Regions from separate parts of the Nonomuraea sp. NPDC049486 genome, predicted to be linked through region 1. Evidence: riboswitches for the same ligand, from Rfam matches in the RefSeq annotation. Region 1 holds a riboswitch; the other holds the start of a gene.
The links. Region 1 has a riboswitch for cyclic di-AMP ahead of AB0K05_RS42260 (hypothetical protein). Riboswitches for the same ligand answer to the same signal wherever they lie in the genome.

Region 1 (7,667 bases):
CGCGCGCCGCGCGGCCCAGCTCGTGCGCCCCGGCACCGCGGTCGCCCTGTCCGCCGGCACCACCACCTGGGCGCTGGCCCACCATCTGATCGGCGTGCCCGAGCTCACCGTGATCACCAACTCGATCCCGGTGGCCGACGTCTTCCACCGCAACGCCCGCGCCGACCGCACGGTCGTGCTCACCGGCGGCGTGCGCACCCCCTCCGACGCGCTTGTCGGCCCGGTCGCGGTGGCCGCGATCCGCCGCCTGCACGTCGACACGCTCTTCCTCGGGGTGCACGGGATGAGCCTGCGCGCCGGGTTCACCACTCCCAACCTGCTGGAGTCCGAGACCGACCGTGAGCTGGTCAGCGCCGCGCACCGGCTCGTGGTGCCGGCCGACCACACCAAGTGGAACACGGTCGGCATCAGCACCATCGCCGAGCTGACGGAGGCCGACGTGGTCATCAGCGACGCGGGGCTGCCCGAGGAGGCACGCAGGGAGCTGGCCGACAGGGCCGGAGAGTTGATCATCGCAGAGGGGGCGGCGTGAAGCGCACCATCACCGAGCTGGCCGACGGCCGGGAGCTCATCTACTTCGACCGGAGCGACGGCGCCGACCGCAGCGCGATCGACCGGCGGCCGCTGGACCCGCGGCCGGTGGCGTCGGAGCTGCGCTACGACCCGCTGACCGAGGAGTGGATCGCGATGGCGGGCCACCGGCAGACCCGGACGTTCCTGCCGCCGCCCGACGAGTGCCCGCTGTGCCCGTCGTCCGACACGCGGGCGTCGGAGATCCCGGCGTACGACTACGACGTGGTCGTGTTCGAGAACCGCTTCCCCTCCTTCTCCGGCAATCTCGGGACTTATCAGGATGTCGGGGGGCTGAGCGAGGTCCGGCCGGGCATGGGGCGGTGCGAGGTGGTGTGCTTCACCTCGACGCACGACTCGTCCTTCTCCCAGCTCTCCGACGACCGGGTGGAGCTGGTCATGGAGGCCTGGGCCGACCGTACGGCCGAGCTGTCCGCACTGGAGGGCGTCGAGCAGGTCTTCTGCTTCGAGAACCGGGGCGAGGAGATCGGCATCACGCTCTTCCACCCGCACGGGCAGATCTACGCGTACCCGTACGTGACGCCGCGCACCAAACTGCAGCTCGGGGCGGCCCGGCGGTACGCGGAGCGGCGACAGGGCCGCAACCTGTACGCGGACGTGCTGGCCGCCGAGCGGGAGGCCGGGGTCCGGGTGGTGGCGGCCAACGAGCTGTGGACGGCGTTCGTGCCGGCGGCCGCGCGCTGGCCGTTCGAGGTGCACCTCTACCCGCACCGGCAGGTGCCCGACCTGGCGGCGCTGTCGGAGGCCGAGCGGTCCGCGTTCGCCCCGCTCTACACCTCGGTGCTGCGCGCGCTGGACGGGCTGTTCGGGGTGCCGATGCCGTACATCTCGGCCTGGCACCAGGCGCCGGTCCGGCAGGACCGCGAGCTGGGCTACCTGCACCTGGAGCTGTTCTCCATCAGGCGGGCCCCGGGCAAGCTGAAGTATCTGGCAGGATCCGAGTCGGCCATGGGCGCGTTCGTCAACGACGTGCTCCCCGAAGAAGCCGCACGCATGCTTCGATCACAGGTAGATCACTAAGAGATTTCCGTTTGACTCGCATTACTTGTGATCTACCACTACTATCCCTTCCAGCACGACCGTAAAGCGCCGTGTGAACATGCCTAATCCTGGGCGAGTTGCCCAGGAGCCGGGGACCCAATCGCACTTGGGGTGAATCCACTTCGGTGGTAGGGAGCGCTCCCGTACCCGAACCCGTCAGCTAACCCGGCCGGCAGAGGGAGAGGACCCATCACGTGGCGGCAGCGTCCCCCGCGCATCTTGCCATCGGTTTCGTCACCGCCGCGGCGGTGCTTTTCACCCCGGCCCTTACCACGTCCGCGGCGGCGGACCCCAAGCCCGGCGAGCAGCAGCTCCGCAGGGAGCTGAAGCAGCTCAACGCCAAGGTCGACAAGCTGATCGAGCGCTACAACCTCAAGCGCGTCGAGCTGGCCGAGGCCCGCAAGGCGGCGGAGGAGGCCGACAAACGGCTGGCCACCGCCGAGCAGACCCTGAGCTCCGCCGAGGACCGGGTCGCCGAGCTGGCCCTGCTGCAGTACCAGAGCGGTGGCATGCAGCTGCCGAGCCTGATCCAGTTGCCCGACGGCCGCAACGCCGCCCTGCTGGCGCAGCTCACGGCCGAGCAGCAGGCGCTGGTCGACAAGGTGGCCGAGGCCCGCGACGAGACGAAGAAGGCGGCCGACGAGGCCACGGCGCTGACCAAGGAGATCGAGTCCGACGCCGCCGAGGTGGCCGGCCAGCGCGAAGAGGCCGAGGGCGTCATCAAGGACATCGAGAAGAAGCTGGAAGATCTGGTGCCGATCGCCACCGGCCGCCGTTCCGACGGCACCTGGGCGCCGCAGCTCCCGTCGGGCGCCGACAACATCACGCCCCGCACCCGGCTGATGAAGACCGAGATCGCGAAGAACTTCGCCCTGCCGTTCAGCGTGGGCTGCTTCCGCTCCGGGTCGAGCGGCGAGCATCCGCTGGGCCGGGCCTGCGACTTCATGATGAGCACCGGCGGCTCGATGCCGTCAGGGACCAACACGGCCCTCGGCGACCGCATCGCCGAATGGGCCGTGCAGAACCGCGGCAAGCTGGGCGTGAAGTACGTGATCTGGAAGCAGCGGATCAACCACGGCTCGGGCTGGAGCGGCATGTCCGACCGGGGCAGCATCACCGAGAACCACTTCGACCACGTGCACATCTCGATGCACTGAGAAGGGGATCTCCAGCGTCATCGCGGGACGAGCAGCCCTCGGTGGAACGCCTCGGTGACGGCGGCGGCGCGGTCCCCCACGCCCAGCTTGGCGTAGATGTTCAGAAGGTGACTCTTGACCGTGGCCTCGGTGATGAACAGCCGGGCGGCCGCCTCACGGTTGGTGTTCCCGGCCGCCACGAGTTCGAGGACCTCGAGCTCACGACGGCTGAGGAGTTGCGGCGCGGGGGTCCTGACCCGGTTCATCAGCCGTGCCGCCACCGAGGGGGACAGCACGCTCTCTCCCTTGGCGGCGGCCCGCGCGCCTCGCAGCAACTCCTCCCGGGGAGAGTCCTTGAGCAGGTAGCCGGTCGCCCCCGCCTCGATCGCCGGGAGGACATGGGTGTCGGTGTCGTAGGTCGTCAGGACCAGCACGCGCGCGGTGACGCCCAGCCTGGTCAGCTCGTTGATCGCGGTCAACCCGTCCATGCCCGGCATGCGCAGGTCCATCAGGATCACGTCGGGCCGGAGCTCCTGGGCGAGCCGTACGGCCGCGGCGCCGTCCGCCGCTTCGCCCAGCACCTCGAATCCCGGCGCGGAGGCGAACATGCTGCTCAGCCCGTCCCTGACGACGGGATGGTCGTCCGCGATCAACAACCGGACCGTGGCCGCGTGATCGGTCATGCGTGGCTCCCGGCCGGCAGGGTGGGGACGCAGGCCGAGATCCCGGTGCCGGCTCCGGGCTCGGACTCGATCCGCAGCGTGCCGGACAGTCCTTCGACGCGCTGACGCATGATGGTCAGGCCGAATCCGCCGCCGCGGGGCGGCGGTGACCCGCCGTCCGTGTCGAGACCCGCGGGGTCGAAGCCCCTGCCGTCGTCACGTACGTCCAGCGCGACCTCGTGGTCCAGGTAGGACAGGGTCACGCCGACCCTGGTGGCGTGCGCGTGCTTGGCCACGTTGGCCAGTGCCTCCTGGGCCGTGCGCAGCAGCGCGAACTCGGCCTCCGGTGTCATCGGCAGCGCCGTGCCGGTCGTCGTGACCTGAACGGCGAGCCCGTGCAGCCTCGACCACCGGCCGGCGACGTCGGCGAGGGCGTCGCTCAGGCGCGCGGTCCGCAGCGGCTCGGGCCGGAGCGCGTCGACCGAGCGCCGCGCCTCGGCCAGGCTCTCCCTCGCCAGGTTCTTGACGGCGTCGAAGGGCCGGCGCCACGGCGCCGGGACCTCGTGCATCTGCTCGGCCGCCTGGAGCTGCGCGATGATGCCGGTGAGCCCCTGCGCCAGGGTGTCATGGATCTCGCGGGCCATCCGCCGGCGCTCGTCGAGCACGCCCGCCTCCCTCGCCTGGGCGAGCAGCTGGGCGTGCAGGCCGGCGTTCTCGGCGAGCGACGCCTCCAGCAGCCGGTTCGTCCGGCTCAGCTCTCCGAGGGTCTGCTCGCGCCGCTCCTCCTCCTTCTCGGCGAGCCACAGGCCCCAGGCGCAGGCGCACATCATGGCGATGTTGAAGGCGATGACGATCACGGCCAGCGTCAGGCCGAGGACGTCGGTCCTGGGGATGTTGGACGCCTGCGCGGTACCGGCCAGGACCGCCGTGGCGGCCACCCCCAGCAGCCGCCACGGCCAGCGCAGGACCGTGAAGGAGTAGATGTAGGCGGCGGGGGTGAGGAGCCCGAAGAGGGGATGACGGATCACCAGGACCGCGGTGATCACGAGCAGCCCCGCGACGAACACCCCCATGGTCCGTAGCCGGCCCCACCAGCCGGGACGCAGGGTGAACATGCCGAGCATCCACGCGGCGGCCAGGGCGCACAGACCGAGGTCGACGAGCAAGGAGCCCGTCCAGTCCTCCACGACCAGCAGGATCGCGACGAGGAGCGCCAGCAGCGCGTAGGGCACCACGTTGACCAGAAGGAACGGCGGCTGTGGCGAAGTCTTCAAGGCTCCCTCTCCCTTGCCGGATTCTATTCCGGGCGGCTATTCCCAGCGGAACCAGCGGATCGCGACGGACGCGCACACCACCGCGTAGGCCGCCAGGGTCAGCAGCGGCACGGTGGACGGGAAGTGACCCTGGTACGCGTCCTGGAACGCCCCCATGCCCGCGCCGAGCGGGGTGTAGTGGGCGATGTCCCGCAGCAGCGGCGGCATCTGCGAGATCGGCACCCACAGTCCGGCGAAGAACATCATCGGGAAGAACAGCACCGTGCCGATCGCCGTGGCCGGGCCGCGCCCGGGCGCGAGCGCGGTGATCAGCAGGCCGATCGCGAGCAGCGCGGCCGCCGCGAGCAGCCAGGCGAGGGCGAAACCGGGAAGGTGCTCCGGCAGGCCGACGCCGAAGCCGAACCCGGCCACCGCGAGGAACAGGACCATCGCGACGACCGCGATGGCGAAGTTGGCCACGAGCTGGGCGGCGAGCACGCGGGCGGGGCCGACCGGGGTGGTCCGCATGCGCCGCAGCACGCCGTTCTCCCGGTATCCCGCGAGCGTGGTCGGCAGGGAGGCCGTGGCCAGGATGGCCAGGTTGAACAGAACCAGAACAGGGACGTAGAGGTCGAAGTACGTCAGGCCGCCGCCGCCCTCCACGGGCGTCCGCAGATCGGAGACGCTGCCGAGGATGACCAGCAGGATCAGCGGGAAGCCGATGCCCCACAGGGGGCCGACCTTGTCCCGGACGCACAACGTGCTCTCGGCCTTGATGAGCCGCCAGGTCGCGGAACCCCGCTCGGCGGTCTTCGATGCTGACATGGGCATGGGGGCCTCTCTCTGATGTGTCACCGGGGGCCGGGACGCTTGCCGGTCAGCCGGACGAACGCGTCCTCCAGGCTCGCCTGCTCGACGCGCAGTTGATGGGCCACGATCCGGTTGCGGGCCAGCACGGTGGTGACGGCGTTGAGCGCGTTGTCGTTGCCGTTGACGATGACCAGCTCTCCCCTGCGGGTGACGCCGGAGACGTCGGGCAGGCTCGTCAGCAGGCGGTCGTCCATCGGCCTGGACGGGCGGAACTGGATCCGCTGCCCGGCGCACGCCCGCTCGGTCAGACCGGCCGGGGTGTCCACCATGACGACGCGGCCGGCGTCGATCAGCGCGAGCCGGTCGCACAGCCGCTCGGCCTCCTCCATGAAGTGGGTGACCAGCACGATCGTCACCCCGCGAGAGCGCACGCCCTCGATCAGGTCCCAGGTGTCGCGCCGGGCCTGCGGGTCGAGGCCGGTGGTGAGCTCGTCGAGGATCGCCACCCTGGGGCTGCCGACGAGCGCCAGCGCGATCGAGAGCCGTTGTTTCTGGCCGCCGGACAGCTTGGCGTACCTGGTCCTCGCCTTGTCCGCCAGGCCGAGGCCGTCCAGCAGTCCGCGCCAGTCGGCGGGCTCGGGATAGAAGGAGCTGTAGAGCTCCAGGGCCTCGGCGACCTGGAGCCGCTCGGGGAGGTGGCCGGCCTGCAACTGGACGCCGAGCCGGCGGGTCAGCTCGGCGCGGTCACGGAGAGGGTCCAGCCCGAGCACCTTGATCTCACCGCGGTCCGGGGTGCGGAGGCCCTCGACGCACTCCACGGTCGTCGTCTTGCCGGCGCCGTTCGGGCCGAGGATCCCGAAGATCTCACCCTCCTGGACGGTGAGCGAGACGTCGTCGACCGCGATCTTGTCGTCATAGCGTTTGTGGAGGTCGCGTACCTCGATCACTGGTGGCATGCGCGCGTCCCTTCGGTGGTTGGCGCATTCAGCCTGCTACGACCGGCACTTCCGCCGACACCGACCAGGAGACGGGACCTGGCCGCCGGACGGCGGAGGCGGCGATCCACCGATCGGTGGATCGCCGCCCGGACGTAGCCCAGTGCCCTGCGGGTCAGGACGGGAACGGCGGCGCTGTCGGCGCTGTCGGCGCGCCCGGCAACCGGGAACCCGCGGGCAGCAGTGAATCGCACGCTTCGACCGCCGCCCCGTACTTCCCCGACAGGACGTCGACGCGCTCACCCTTGATGTCGAGGTTGACCAGCCCGTCCGAGGAGAGCACGACCTCGGGGAAGCCGGGCAGCCCGTGAGCGCGCATGCAGGCGGTGAACTGCTCGCCGTCCCTGACGGGCTCCTCTTCCGAGCCGGCCATCCAGCCCACGCCGGCGGCCAGGACGACGGCGGCCAGGACGAACCTGCGGATCTTCGAGCCGAACATGATGTCTCCGTTTCGGTCGGCCGTGTGTGCCTCCAGGAAAGCCGGGGGCCGGTTACAGGGTCGGAACGGTGACGGTTACCCCGCTGTAACCGGCGATGGGGGCATTCTGGGGATCATGAGGGTGTTGGTGGTCGAAGACCATGAGGAGCTGGCCCTGACGGTCGCGGCGGGGCTGCGCCGCGAGGGCATGGCCGTCGACGTGGTCCTGGACGGCCGGAGCGCGCTCGACCGCACCTCGGTGACCCGTTACGACGTGATCGTGCTCGACCGGGACCTGCCCGGCCTGCACGGTGACGAGGTGTGCGGGTCGCTGGCCGGCGCCGGCTATCCGGCGCGGGTGCTGATGCTCACCGCCGCCGGGACGATCGACGACAGGGTGACGGGGCTCGGCGCGGGCGCCGACGACTACCTGCCCAAGCCGTTCGCCTTCGCCGAGCTGGTCGCCCGGATCAGGGCGCTGGCCAGGCGGTCGCACCGCGCTCTCCCGCCGGTGCTCGTCCACGGCGACCTGCGGCTCGATCCGTCCACCCGGATCGCCGTCCGCGACGGGCGCCGGCTGCCGCTGAGTCCCAAGGAGTTCGCCGTCCTGGAACTGCTGCTGACCGCCGGAGGCGCGGTGGTCTCCGCCGAGGAGTTGCTGGAGCGCGGCTGGGACGAGTTCGCCGACCCGTTCACCCACACCGTGAAGGTCACGATCAGCCGGCTGCGCCGCAAGCTCGGCGATCCGCCGCTGATCGAGA
Region 2 (7,667 bases), on a different contig from region 1:
GCGCCGGGGCCGGGCTCATCGGCCTGACGGAGCGCGCCGCGCTGGCGGGCGGGCGGCTGGAGCACGGCCCGACCCCTGAGGGTGAGTACGTGGTCCGCGCCTGGCTACCCTGGCCGGCGCGGACATGACGGCGAGGGGCGGGGAGGCGCTGGTGAAGGGCTGGTGGCAGGACGGATGACGACGCCAGGGGCGCGGCCGGTCAGGGTGCTGATCGTCGACGACGACGCGCTCGTCCGGGCAGGGCTGTCGATGATCCTCGGCGGCGCCGGCGACATCGCGATCGTCGGTGAGGCGGGCGACGGCGCCGAGGTGCCGGCGATGGTCGCCCGGCACCGGCCGGACGTGGTGCTGATGGACATCCGGATGCCGGACGTCGACGGGCTGACCGCGACCGAGGCGCTGCGCGCCGCCCAGTCGCCGCCCGAGGTCCTCGTGCTGACCACGTTCCACGCCGACGCGCAGGTGCTGCGGGCGTTGCGCGCGGGCGCGGCCGGGTTCCTGCTCAAGGACATCCCGCCCGTCGAGCTGGTGGCCGCCATCAGGAAGGTGGCGGCGGGGGAGCCGATCCTGTCGCCCGCCGTGACCCGGCAGCTCATCGCCCACGTCTCCAACGGCGGCGCCGGTGGCCGCGCGGACCGGGCCAGGGCCCTGATCGGCCGGCTCAGTGAGCGCGAGCGGGAGGTGGCGCTGGCCGTGGGGCGGGGCAGGTCCAACGCGGAGATCGGGCGCGAGCTGTTCATGAGCGTCCCCACGGTCAAGGCGCACGTCTCGCGCATCCTGACGAAGCTCGAACTGAACAACAGGGTGCAGGTGGCCCTGCTGGTCTACGACGCCAGTCTCTGACGCACGTCCTGGAGTTCCAGGTTTTGCCCGGCCTTTCCCTTGCGGGCCGGTCCCGTACGGGAGTGACTCCACGCAGGTACGGGCCACACACGCACCGTCGGAACCGCTCGCCTCGTCCGGACGGCGCGAGAGGACGCGCCCGAGTTCCCGAGGAGACGCCTCGCAGGTCGGCGCTGGGGCAGGGGGTGGAAACGGCCGCGGGACCGAGCGCTTACCCGGAAAAGGATGCCCGTTACGGACAGGTACCCGGCAGCCGTACCCTTGTCTGAAAGAGCATGTCATGAAGGGACAGTGGGATGAGCTCAGCGGGTGAAGGCCTGTCTCGCCCGCTTCCCGAGCAGGTGCGACTCAACGTCGTCGACCTGGCCGCCCAGGTTCTCGGCTCGATGCCCGCCGCCGCCGTCCCGCCGCCGCTGCGCGGCATCGCCAAGTTCGATCCGCGCAAGCGTGCCCGCCTGGGTGGCGCGCCCATCGCCGCCCAGCTGGAGAACGACAAGGACTTCCGCGTGGCCGTCGCGGAGCACGTGACCGCCGGGTGGCCGGAGCTCGTCTCGTCGCTGGCCGAGGGCAACGTCCCGCCGGCCGCCGATCCCGTGCTCGTCGCCGCGGCCGCCTACCTCACCCGCCCGCCGGGGTGGGAGGAGATGATCGAGGCCGCCAGGACCGACCTGGAGAGGAACGCCGCCGCCGCCGAGGGCGCGGAGCGCGAGGAGGTCGTGTCCCGGCTGCGCGAGCAGCTCGCCGCGCAGAAGTCGGCGGCCAAGGAGGAGGTCGACCGGCTGCGCGAGCAGCTCAAGGCCGCCCGGGGGGAGAACTCCGACCTGCGCCGCAAGCTCCACGACGCCCGGGAGCGGGCGAAGGCGGCCGTGCAGCGGGCCGAGGCGATGGAACAGACCGCCCAGGACGCCAGGGCCGCGGCCACGGCCGCCGGCAGCGCCGGTGAGACCGAGCTGCGCCGGCTGCGCGAGCGCCTGGCCGACGTGGAGAAACAGCTCGAAGCCTCGCGCAGGGCCGCCCGCGAGGGGCGCAGCATCGAGGACGCCCGCATACGGGTGCTGCTCGACGCGCTGCAGGACGCCTCCGCCGGGCTGCGCAGGGAGCTGGCGCTGCCCACCACCATCTCCAGGCCCGCCGACTCGGTGGCCGCCGTCGCCGGGGAGACGCCGGGCGTGCGGGGGGTGCCGGCCCGCGCACTGGCCGACGACGACCCGCAGCTGCTCGACCAGCTCCTCGCCCTGCCGCAGGTCCATCTGATCATAGACGGCTACAACGTGACCAAGACCGGTTACGGCACTCTCACGCTGGCCGACCAGCGCAACCGGCTGATGACCGGGCTCGGCGGCCTGGTCGCGCAGACCAGGGTCGAGGTGACCGTGGTGTTCGACGGCGCGGAGCTGAACGCGCCGGTGCAGGTCGTCGCGCCGCGCGGGGTGCGGGTGCTGTTCAGCGCGCCGGGGGAGATCGCCGACGACCTGATCCGCCAGCTCGTACGCGCCGAGCCGCCGGGCCGCGCCATGGCCGTGGTCTCCTCCGACCGCGAGGTGGCCGAATCCGTCCGGCGCATGGGAGCCAGACCCGTTTCGTCTGCTTTGCTGCTGCGCAGGCTCGGCCGCGCCTAGATTACAAATCAGTGTTTGGGTGAGACCTCACCTTCCACTTCTGTACTATTTCGCCCCAGATGTATTCCCCCTGGGAGGCGAGCTGTGAGGTTGGGCCGGGCGCCACTGGCCGCGGGTCTCGTGATCGGGCTGATCACTCTCCCCACGGGAGGAGTGGCCGCCGACCCGCAACCGACGATCAGTCAGGCCAAGGCCAAGCTCGAGAAGCTCAACGACAAGGCCGACAAGGTCGTCGATCGCTACAACACGGCGACGGAGAACTACAAGGCCGCCAAGAAGCGCTACGACAAGCTCAACGCCGGCTACAAGCGCAAGCTCGCCACCGTCGCCGAGCTGCGCCAGCAGGTCGTCACGATGGCCGTCGACGGCTACAAGATGGGCCGCGACCTGACCTCGATGCCGACCATGGTGACCGCCGAGAACCCGGGTGACCTGCTCTACCAGATGGCGCTGACGGAGCGGCTGACCGCCGACCGCGCCGGCAGGCTGGCCGCCTTCGACCGGGAGAACCGCGGGCTCAAGACCGAGCGTGACAAGGCCCAGGAGGCTCTGGGCGAGGCCGACGAGGAGCGCGACAAGGTCAAGAAGGAGCGCTCCGAGATCGAGAAGCTGATCGCCCAGCAGAAGAAGCTGCTCAACCGCCTCGGGGCCTACCGCGTCGGCGACCCGAACAGCACCGGCGTCAAGTACACCGGCCCCGCCTCGGGGAGCGCGGCGGCGGTGCTCAACTTCGCGTACGCGCAGATCGGCAAGCCCTACCAGTTCGGCGGCACCGGCCCCGGCGGCTGGGACTGCTCCGGCCTGACGCAGGCCTCGTGGCGCGCGGCCGGCGTCTCCCTGCCGCGTACGACGTGGCAGCAGTGGGCCTGGGGCGCGAGCCGGAGGGTGTCGCTGGACGCCCTGGAGCCCGGTGACCTCATCTTCAGCGAGGGGCTGGGCCACGTGAGCATCTATGCGGGAAACGGCAAGATCGTGCACGCGCCGCAGACCGGTGACGTGGTCAAGGTCGTCCCGCTCTCCGCGTACGGGCGCCGGCTCGTCGGCGCGGTACGCCCGTGAGCCGCTGAAACGTCTGTGACTGATGTGACAGAAGGGCTCTGACACATCGTCAGGGCGGCAAGTGTGAGTATGGTCACATCTGGGTAACGGGACTGGCTTGCCAGCAGGGATCCGCGGGTCTGACAGCGGGCTTGTCAGATCGTCATGTGCTTACCGTGCCTTTGCCAGCCCATGACTTCAGGCGTAGGTTCTGGCGTCGCGGCGGACACTCCATGCCCGCCGCCGGCCATCGCCGCCGCGCCGCCGGCGCCGCGACGTGGACGAACAAGAATCCGCCGGTCACCGCCGCATCTCCGGGAACCTTCACCCGGGTGGTGGCCTGCCGAATCCGTGCAGCCAGGAGGCACGGAGCCGGGGAACCATAGATCCCGTCATTTCAGGGCGGGATCAGGGGTGAATCGGCGCGGCGACGCGCCGTAGGGCGACTTCCAGGCCCGAATCCGTCAGCTAACCCGGTAGGCGTTCGTGGAAGACTCAAGGAGCAATCCTGTCTACCTCCCCTAAGAACCCCCGTCTGTCTCGCCTTGCCGTCAGTGGCGTGGCGCTCAGCATGACCGTGACGGCCGGAGGGCTGGCCCTCCACGTCCCGGCGGCGCAGGCGGACACGGTGATCGCCCCGGCCGGAGCTTCGGTGACGACGGTCGAGGCCGTCAAGACCACTGCTTCCAAGAAGGCGACTTCGAAGAAGGTCCTGTCCAAGAAGCAGGCGAAGGCGGCCCGCCAGAAGGTGAAGGCCCACAAGGCCGTCGCGGTGGCCAAGAAGCAGATCGGTGACCCGTACCGCTACGGGGCCACCGGGCCGCACGCCTTCGACTGCTCAGGTCTCGTCCAGTTCGCCTGGCGGAAGGCCGGGGTCAAGATCCCGCGCGTGACGAACAGCCAGTTCGCGGGCATCAGGAAGAAGGTCTCCTACAAGAACCTGAAGCCGGGTGACCTGATGTTCTTCCGCGGGCTCGGCCACGTGGGCATGTACATCGGCAAGGGCAAGATGGTGCACTCGCCGAGCTCGGGCAAGACGGTGCGCGTCGAGAAGCTGAACGGATGGCGCAAGTCGTCGTTCGCCGGCGCGGTACGCCCCGGTCTGTGACCGATCGCGAAGGCCCCGCCCCTGACTGGGGGCGGGGCCTTCGTGATGCGTGGGACGGGCGTCCCGCCGCTAGCATCGGACAGCATGTCCGGGATCGTGGGCCGTCGAGCGGTGGTGACGGGGCTGGTCCTCGCCGTGGCCGCGGCCGGCGGGGCGGCGCCGGAGTCGTGGTCCGCCGGGGTGCCCGACGAGCTGGCCGGGGTGCGGGAGCTGTGGCGGGGCGAGCTGGGCGTCGCGCGCGGCGAGCGGGCGCTGGTCGCCGGGCAGCGGGCCGATCCCGGGCTGCTGGCCGATCTGGCGCGGCGGGCCGACGCGGCGGGGCGACGGGTGTCGGGCGTGCTGGGCCGGCCCGTGCGCCCGCTGGTGCTGGTGCCCGCGTCAGGAGAGCAGGCCGCGCGGCTGGCCGGCGTCGCCGACGTGCGCGGGCTGGCGGCGGTGGCCGACGGGCGGCGGGTGATCGTGGTGCCCGAGGGTTTCGCGCGGCTCAACCCGACCGGCAGGGACGTGGTGCTCGCCCATGAGCTCACGCACGTCGCCGCTGGCACCGACGGGCTGCCCGGCTGGCTGTACGAGGGATTCGCCGACTACGTGGCCTATCGGGACGCGGGGCTGGCGGTCACCGTGGCGGCGGCCGAACTGGCGGCCGAGGTGCGGGCGGGGCGGCTGCCGGACGAGCTGCCCGGGGCCGGTGACTTCGGCTCCCGGGGGGACGCGCTGGCGCGGGCGTACCAGGAGGCGTGGCTGGCGTGTCGGTTCCTGGCCGAGAGCGCGGGCGAGGGGACTCTGGTGAGGCTCTACCGTGATGCCCAGAGTGTCGGCACCGACCGGGCACTCGCCGCGCGGGGGCTCACGCTCGGCGGCCTGACCCGGGGGTGGCGCGCGTACGTGCGGGACCAGCTGGGGTGAGAGGACGCGAAGTGGACGACGGCCACGACAGGAACGCCGCCGCGGGCGAGCAGGCCGGGACCCGATCCGGCGGCGAATCCGCCCACGAGAACGGTCCGCGCCCGGATGACGGACAGACGCCCCCAACGGACGGCGGGCCGGAGCCCAAGGACGGTGGGGCTGGCCGGAGGGGGCGGCGGCAGGCTGGGGTGGCCGGGGTCGTGCTGGGGGTCGGGATCCTCGTGGTGGTGGGGCTGACGACGCCGTGGCAGGCGCTGCCGGGGGCGCCGGAGGTGGCCGCCGACCCGGCCGCGGACTTCACCGCCGGGCAGATCGCCCGCGCGCAGGCGTTCGACGCGGCCACCGGCATGCCCGGCTACCTGTCGCTCGGCCTGACGCTGGTGTTCGCGGGCCTGCTCGTCGCCACCCCGCTGGGCGCCAGAATCCTCGGGGTGCTGCGCGGGCCGTGGTGGGTGCGGGTCCTGCTGGGGGTGCTCGTGCTCACGGTCGTCGAGGAGGCGCTGCGCTGGCCGCTCGGCGTCTGGTTCGAGACCGTGCTGCGCGACTACGGCCTCTCCACGCAGGACTGGGCGTCCTGGACGGGCGACCGGCTCAAGAGCATCGCCATCAACACGGCTCTGCTGGGCGTGATGGTCGTGGCGGTGGTGGCGCTGGCCCGGCGGTTCAGGCGCTGGTGGATCCCCGCCGCGGCGGGGGCGTTCGCGCTCACCGTGGCGGCCTCCTTCGTCTACCCGGTGGTGTTCGAGCCGGTGTTCAACGACTTCAGGTCCATGCCCGAAGGCCCGCTGCGGACGAACCTGCTGGCGATGGCCGAGCGCGACGGGGTGCCGGTGGAGGACGTGCTGGTGGCCGACGCCTCCCGCCGCACCACCGCGCTGAACGCCTACGTGTCCGGGTTCGGCGCCACCCGCCGCATCGTGGTCTACGACAACCTGCTCAAGGCCCCGCAGCCCGAGGTCGAGCTGGTGGTGGCGCACGAGCTGGGCCACGCGGGGGAGAACGACGTGCTCTACGGCACGCTCGTCGGCGCGCTGGGCGCGGCGCTCGGCGCGATCCTGCTGTTCCTGGTCTTCGGGCCGGTACGCCGGCGCGCCGGGGTCACGTCGATCGCCGACTGGCGCGCGGCGGGCGCGATCCTGGGGTTGATGACGCTGGCGACGTTCCTGTCCGGCCCCGCGCAGAACTTCGTCAGCCGCCACATCGAGGCTAGGGCCGACGCCCACGCCCTGAACCTGACGCGGGATCCGGTCACGTTCGCCGCGATGCAAAAACGCCTGGCAACAGCCAATATTTCCGACTTGTCGCCCGATGCAGTGGAATATGTGCTCTATGCCTCCCATCCCACGGCACCGGAACGGATCGCGATGGCCCGCTCCTGGGCGAAGCTGAACGGCGTCCCCGGCCCGTGACCCGAGTCGTCTTCGTCACCAACGACTTCCCGCCCCGCCCGGGCGGCATCCAGTCGTTCGTGCACGGCCTGGCCCAGCGCACCCCGGGCGCGGTCGTCTACGCCCCCGCCTGGCGCGGGTGCGCCGAGTTCGACCGCCGTCAGCCGTACCCCGTCGTCCGTCACCCCGGGCGGCTCATGCTGCCCGTCCCGTCCGTCGCCCGTACGGCGGCCGAGCTGGTGGCCGGGCACGGCGCGGACACCGTCGTGTTCGGCGCGGCGGCGCCGCTCGGCCTGCTCGCGCCGCGCCTGCGCGCGGCGGGCGCGCGGCGCGTGGTGATGCTCACCCACGGCCACGAGGCGTCGTGGGCGAGCGCGCCAGGTTTCCGCGCGGTGCTGCGCCGCATCGGCGCGCACGCCGACGTGGTCACCTACCTGGGCGAGTACACGCGCGCGCGGCTGGCCCGGGCCATCCCGCAGGACAAGCTGGTACGGCTCGCGCCCGGCGTCGACACCGGCCTGTTCCACCCGGGGGCGGCCAAGGCGGAGCTGGGGCTGGCGGGCAGGCCGGTGGTGGCGTGCGTGTCCAGGCTGGTGCCGCGCAAGGGCCAGGACCGGCTCATCAGGGCCTGGCCGGAGGTGCTCGGCGCGGTGCCGGACGCCGTGCTGCTCCTGGTCGGCGGCGGGCCGCACCGGCGCGCGCTGGAGAAGCTGGCCGGCGGGCACCCGTCGATCGTCTTCACCGGCACCGTCCCGGCCGCCGACC

Region 2: another riboswitch for cyclic di-AMP. It lies ahead of AB0K05_RS05760 (C40 family peptidase); the one in region 1 lies ahead of AB0K05_RS42260 (hypothetical protein).

What each region holds. Positions count from the first base shown of each region.
Region 1 is NZ_JBFAPV010000027.1:13,343-21,009, forward strand. It holds gene AB0K05_RS42250 (DeoR/GlpR family DNA-binding transcription regulator) at 1-532, shown strand, start outside; gene galT (galactose-1-phosphate uridylyltransferase) at 529-1,611, shown strand; cyclic di-AMP (ydaO/yuaA leader) riboswitch at 1,682-1,821, shown strand; gene AB0K05_RS42260 (hypothetical protein) at 1,827-2,789, shown strand; gene AB0K05_RS42265 (response regulator transcription factor) at 2,807-3,451, opposite strand; gene AB0K05_RS42270 (sensor histidine kinase) at 3,448-4,704, opposite strand; gene AB0K05_RS42275 (ABC transporter permease) at 4,741-5,514, opposite strand; gene AB0K05_RS42280 (ABC transporter ATP-binding protein) at 5,535-6,449, opposite strand; gene AB0K05_RS42285 (hypothetical protein) at 6,604-6,927, opposite strand; gene AB0K05_RS42290 (response regulator transcription factor) at 7,043-7,667, shown strand, end outside.
Region 2 is NZ_JBFAPV010000002.1:178,577-186,243, forward strand. It holds gene AB0K05_RS05740 (histidine kinase) at 1-128, shown strand, start outside; gene AB0K05_RS05745 (response regulator transcription factor) at 175-843, shown strand; gene AB0K05_RS05750 (NYN domain-containing protein) at 1,140-2,462, shown strand; gene AB0K05_RS05755 (NlpC/P60 family protein) at 2,547-3,521, shown strand; cyclic di-AMP (ydaO/yuaA leader) riboswitch at 3,832-3,998, shown strand; gene AB0K05_RS05760 (C40 family peptidase) at 4,060-4,608, shown strand; gene AB0K05_RS05765 (hypothetical protein) at 4,693-5,514, shown strand; gene AB0K05_RS05770 (M48 family metallopeptidase) at 5,511-6,923, shown strand; gene AB0K05_RS05775 (glycosyltransferase family 4 protein) at 6,920-7,667, shown strand, end outside.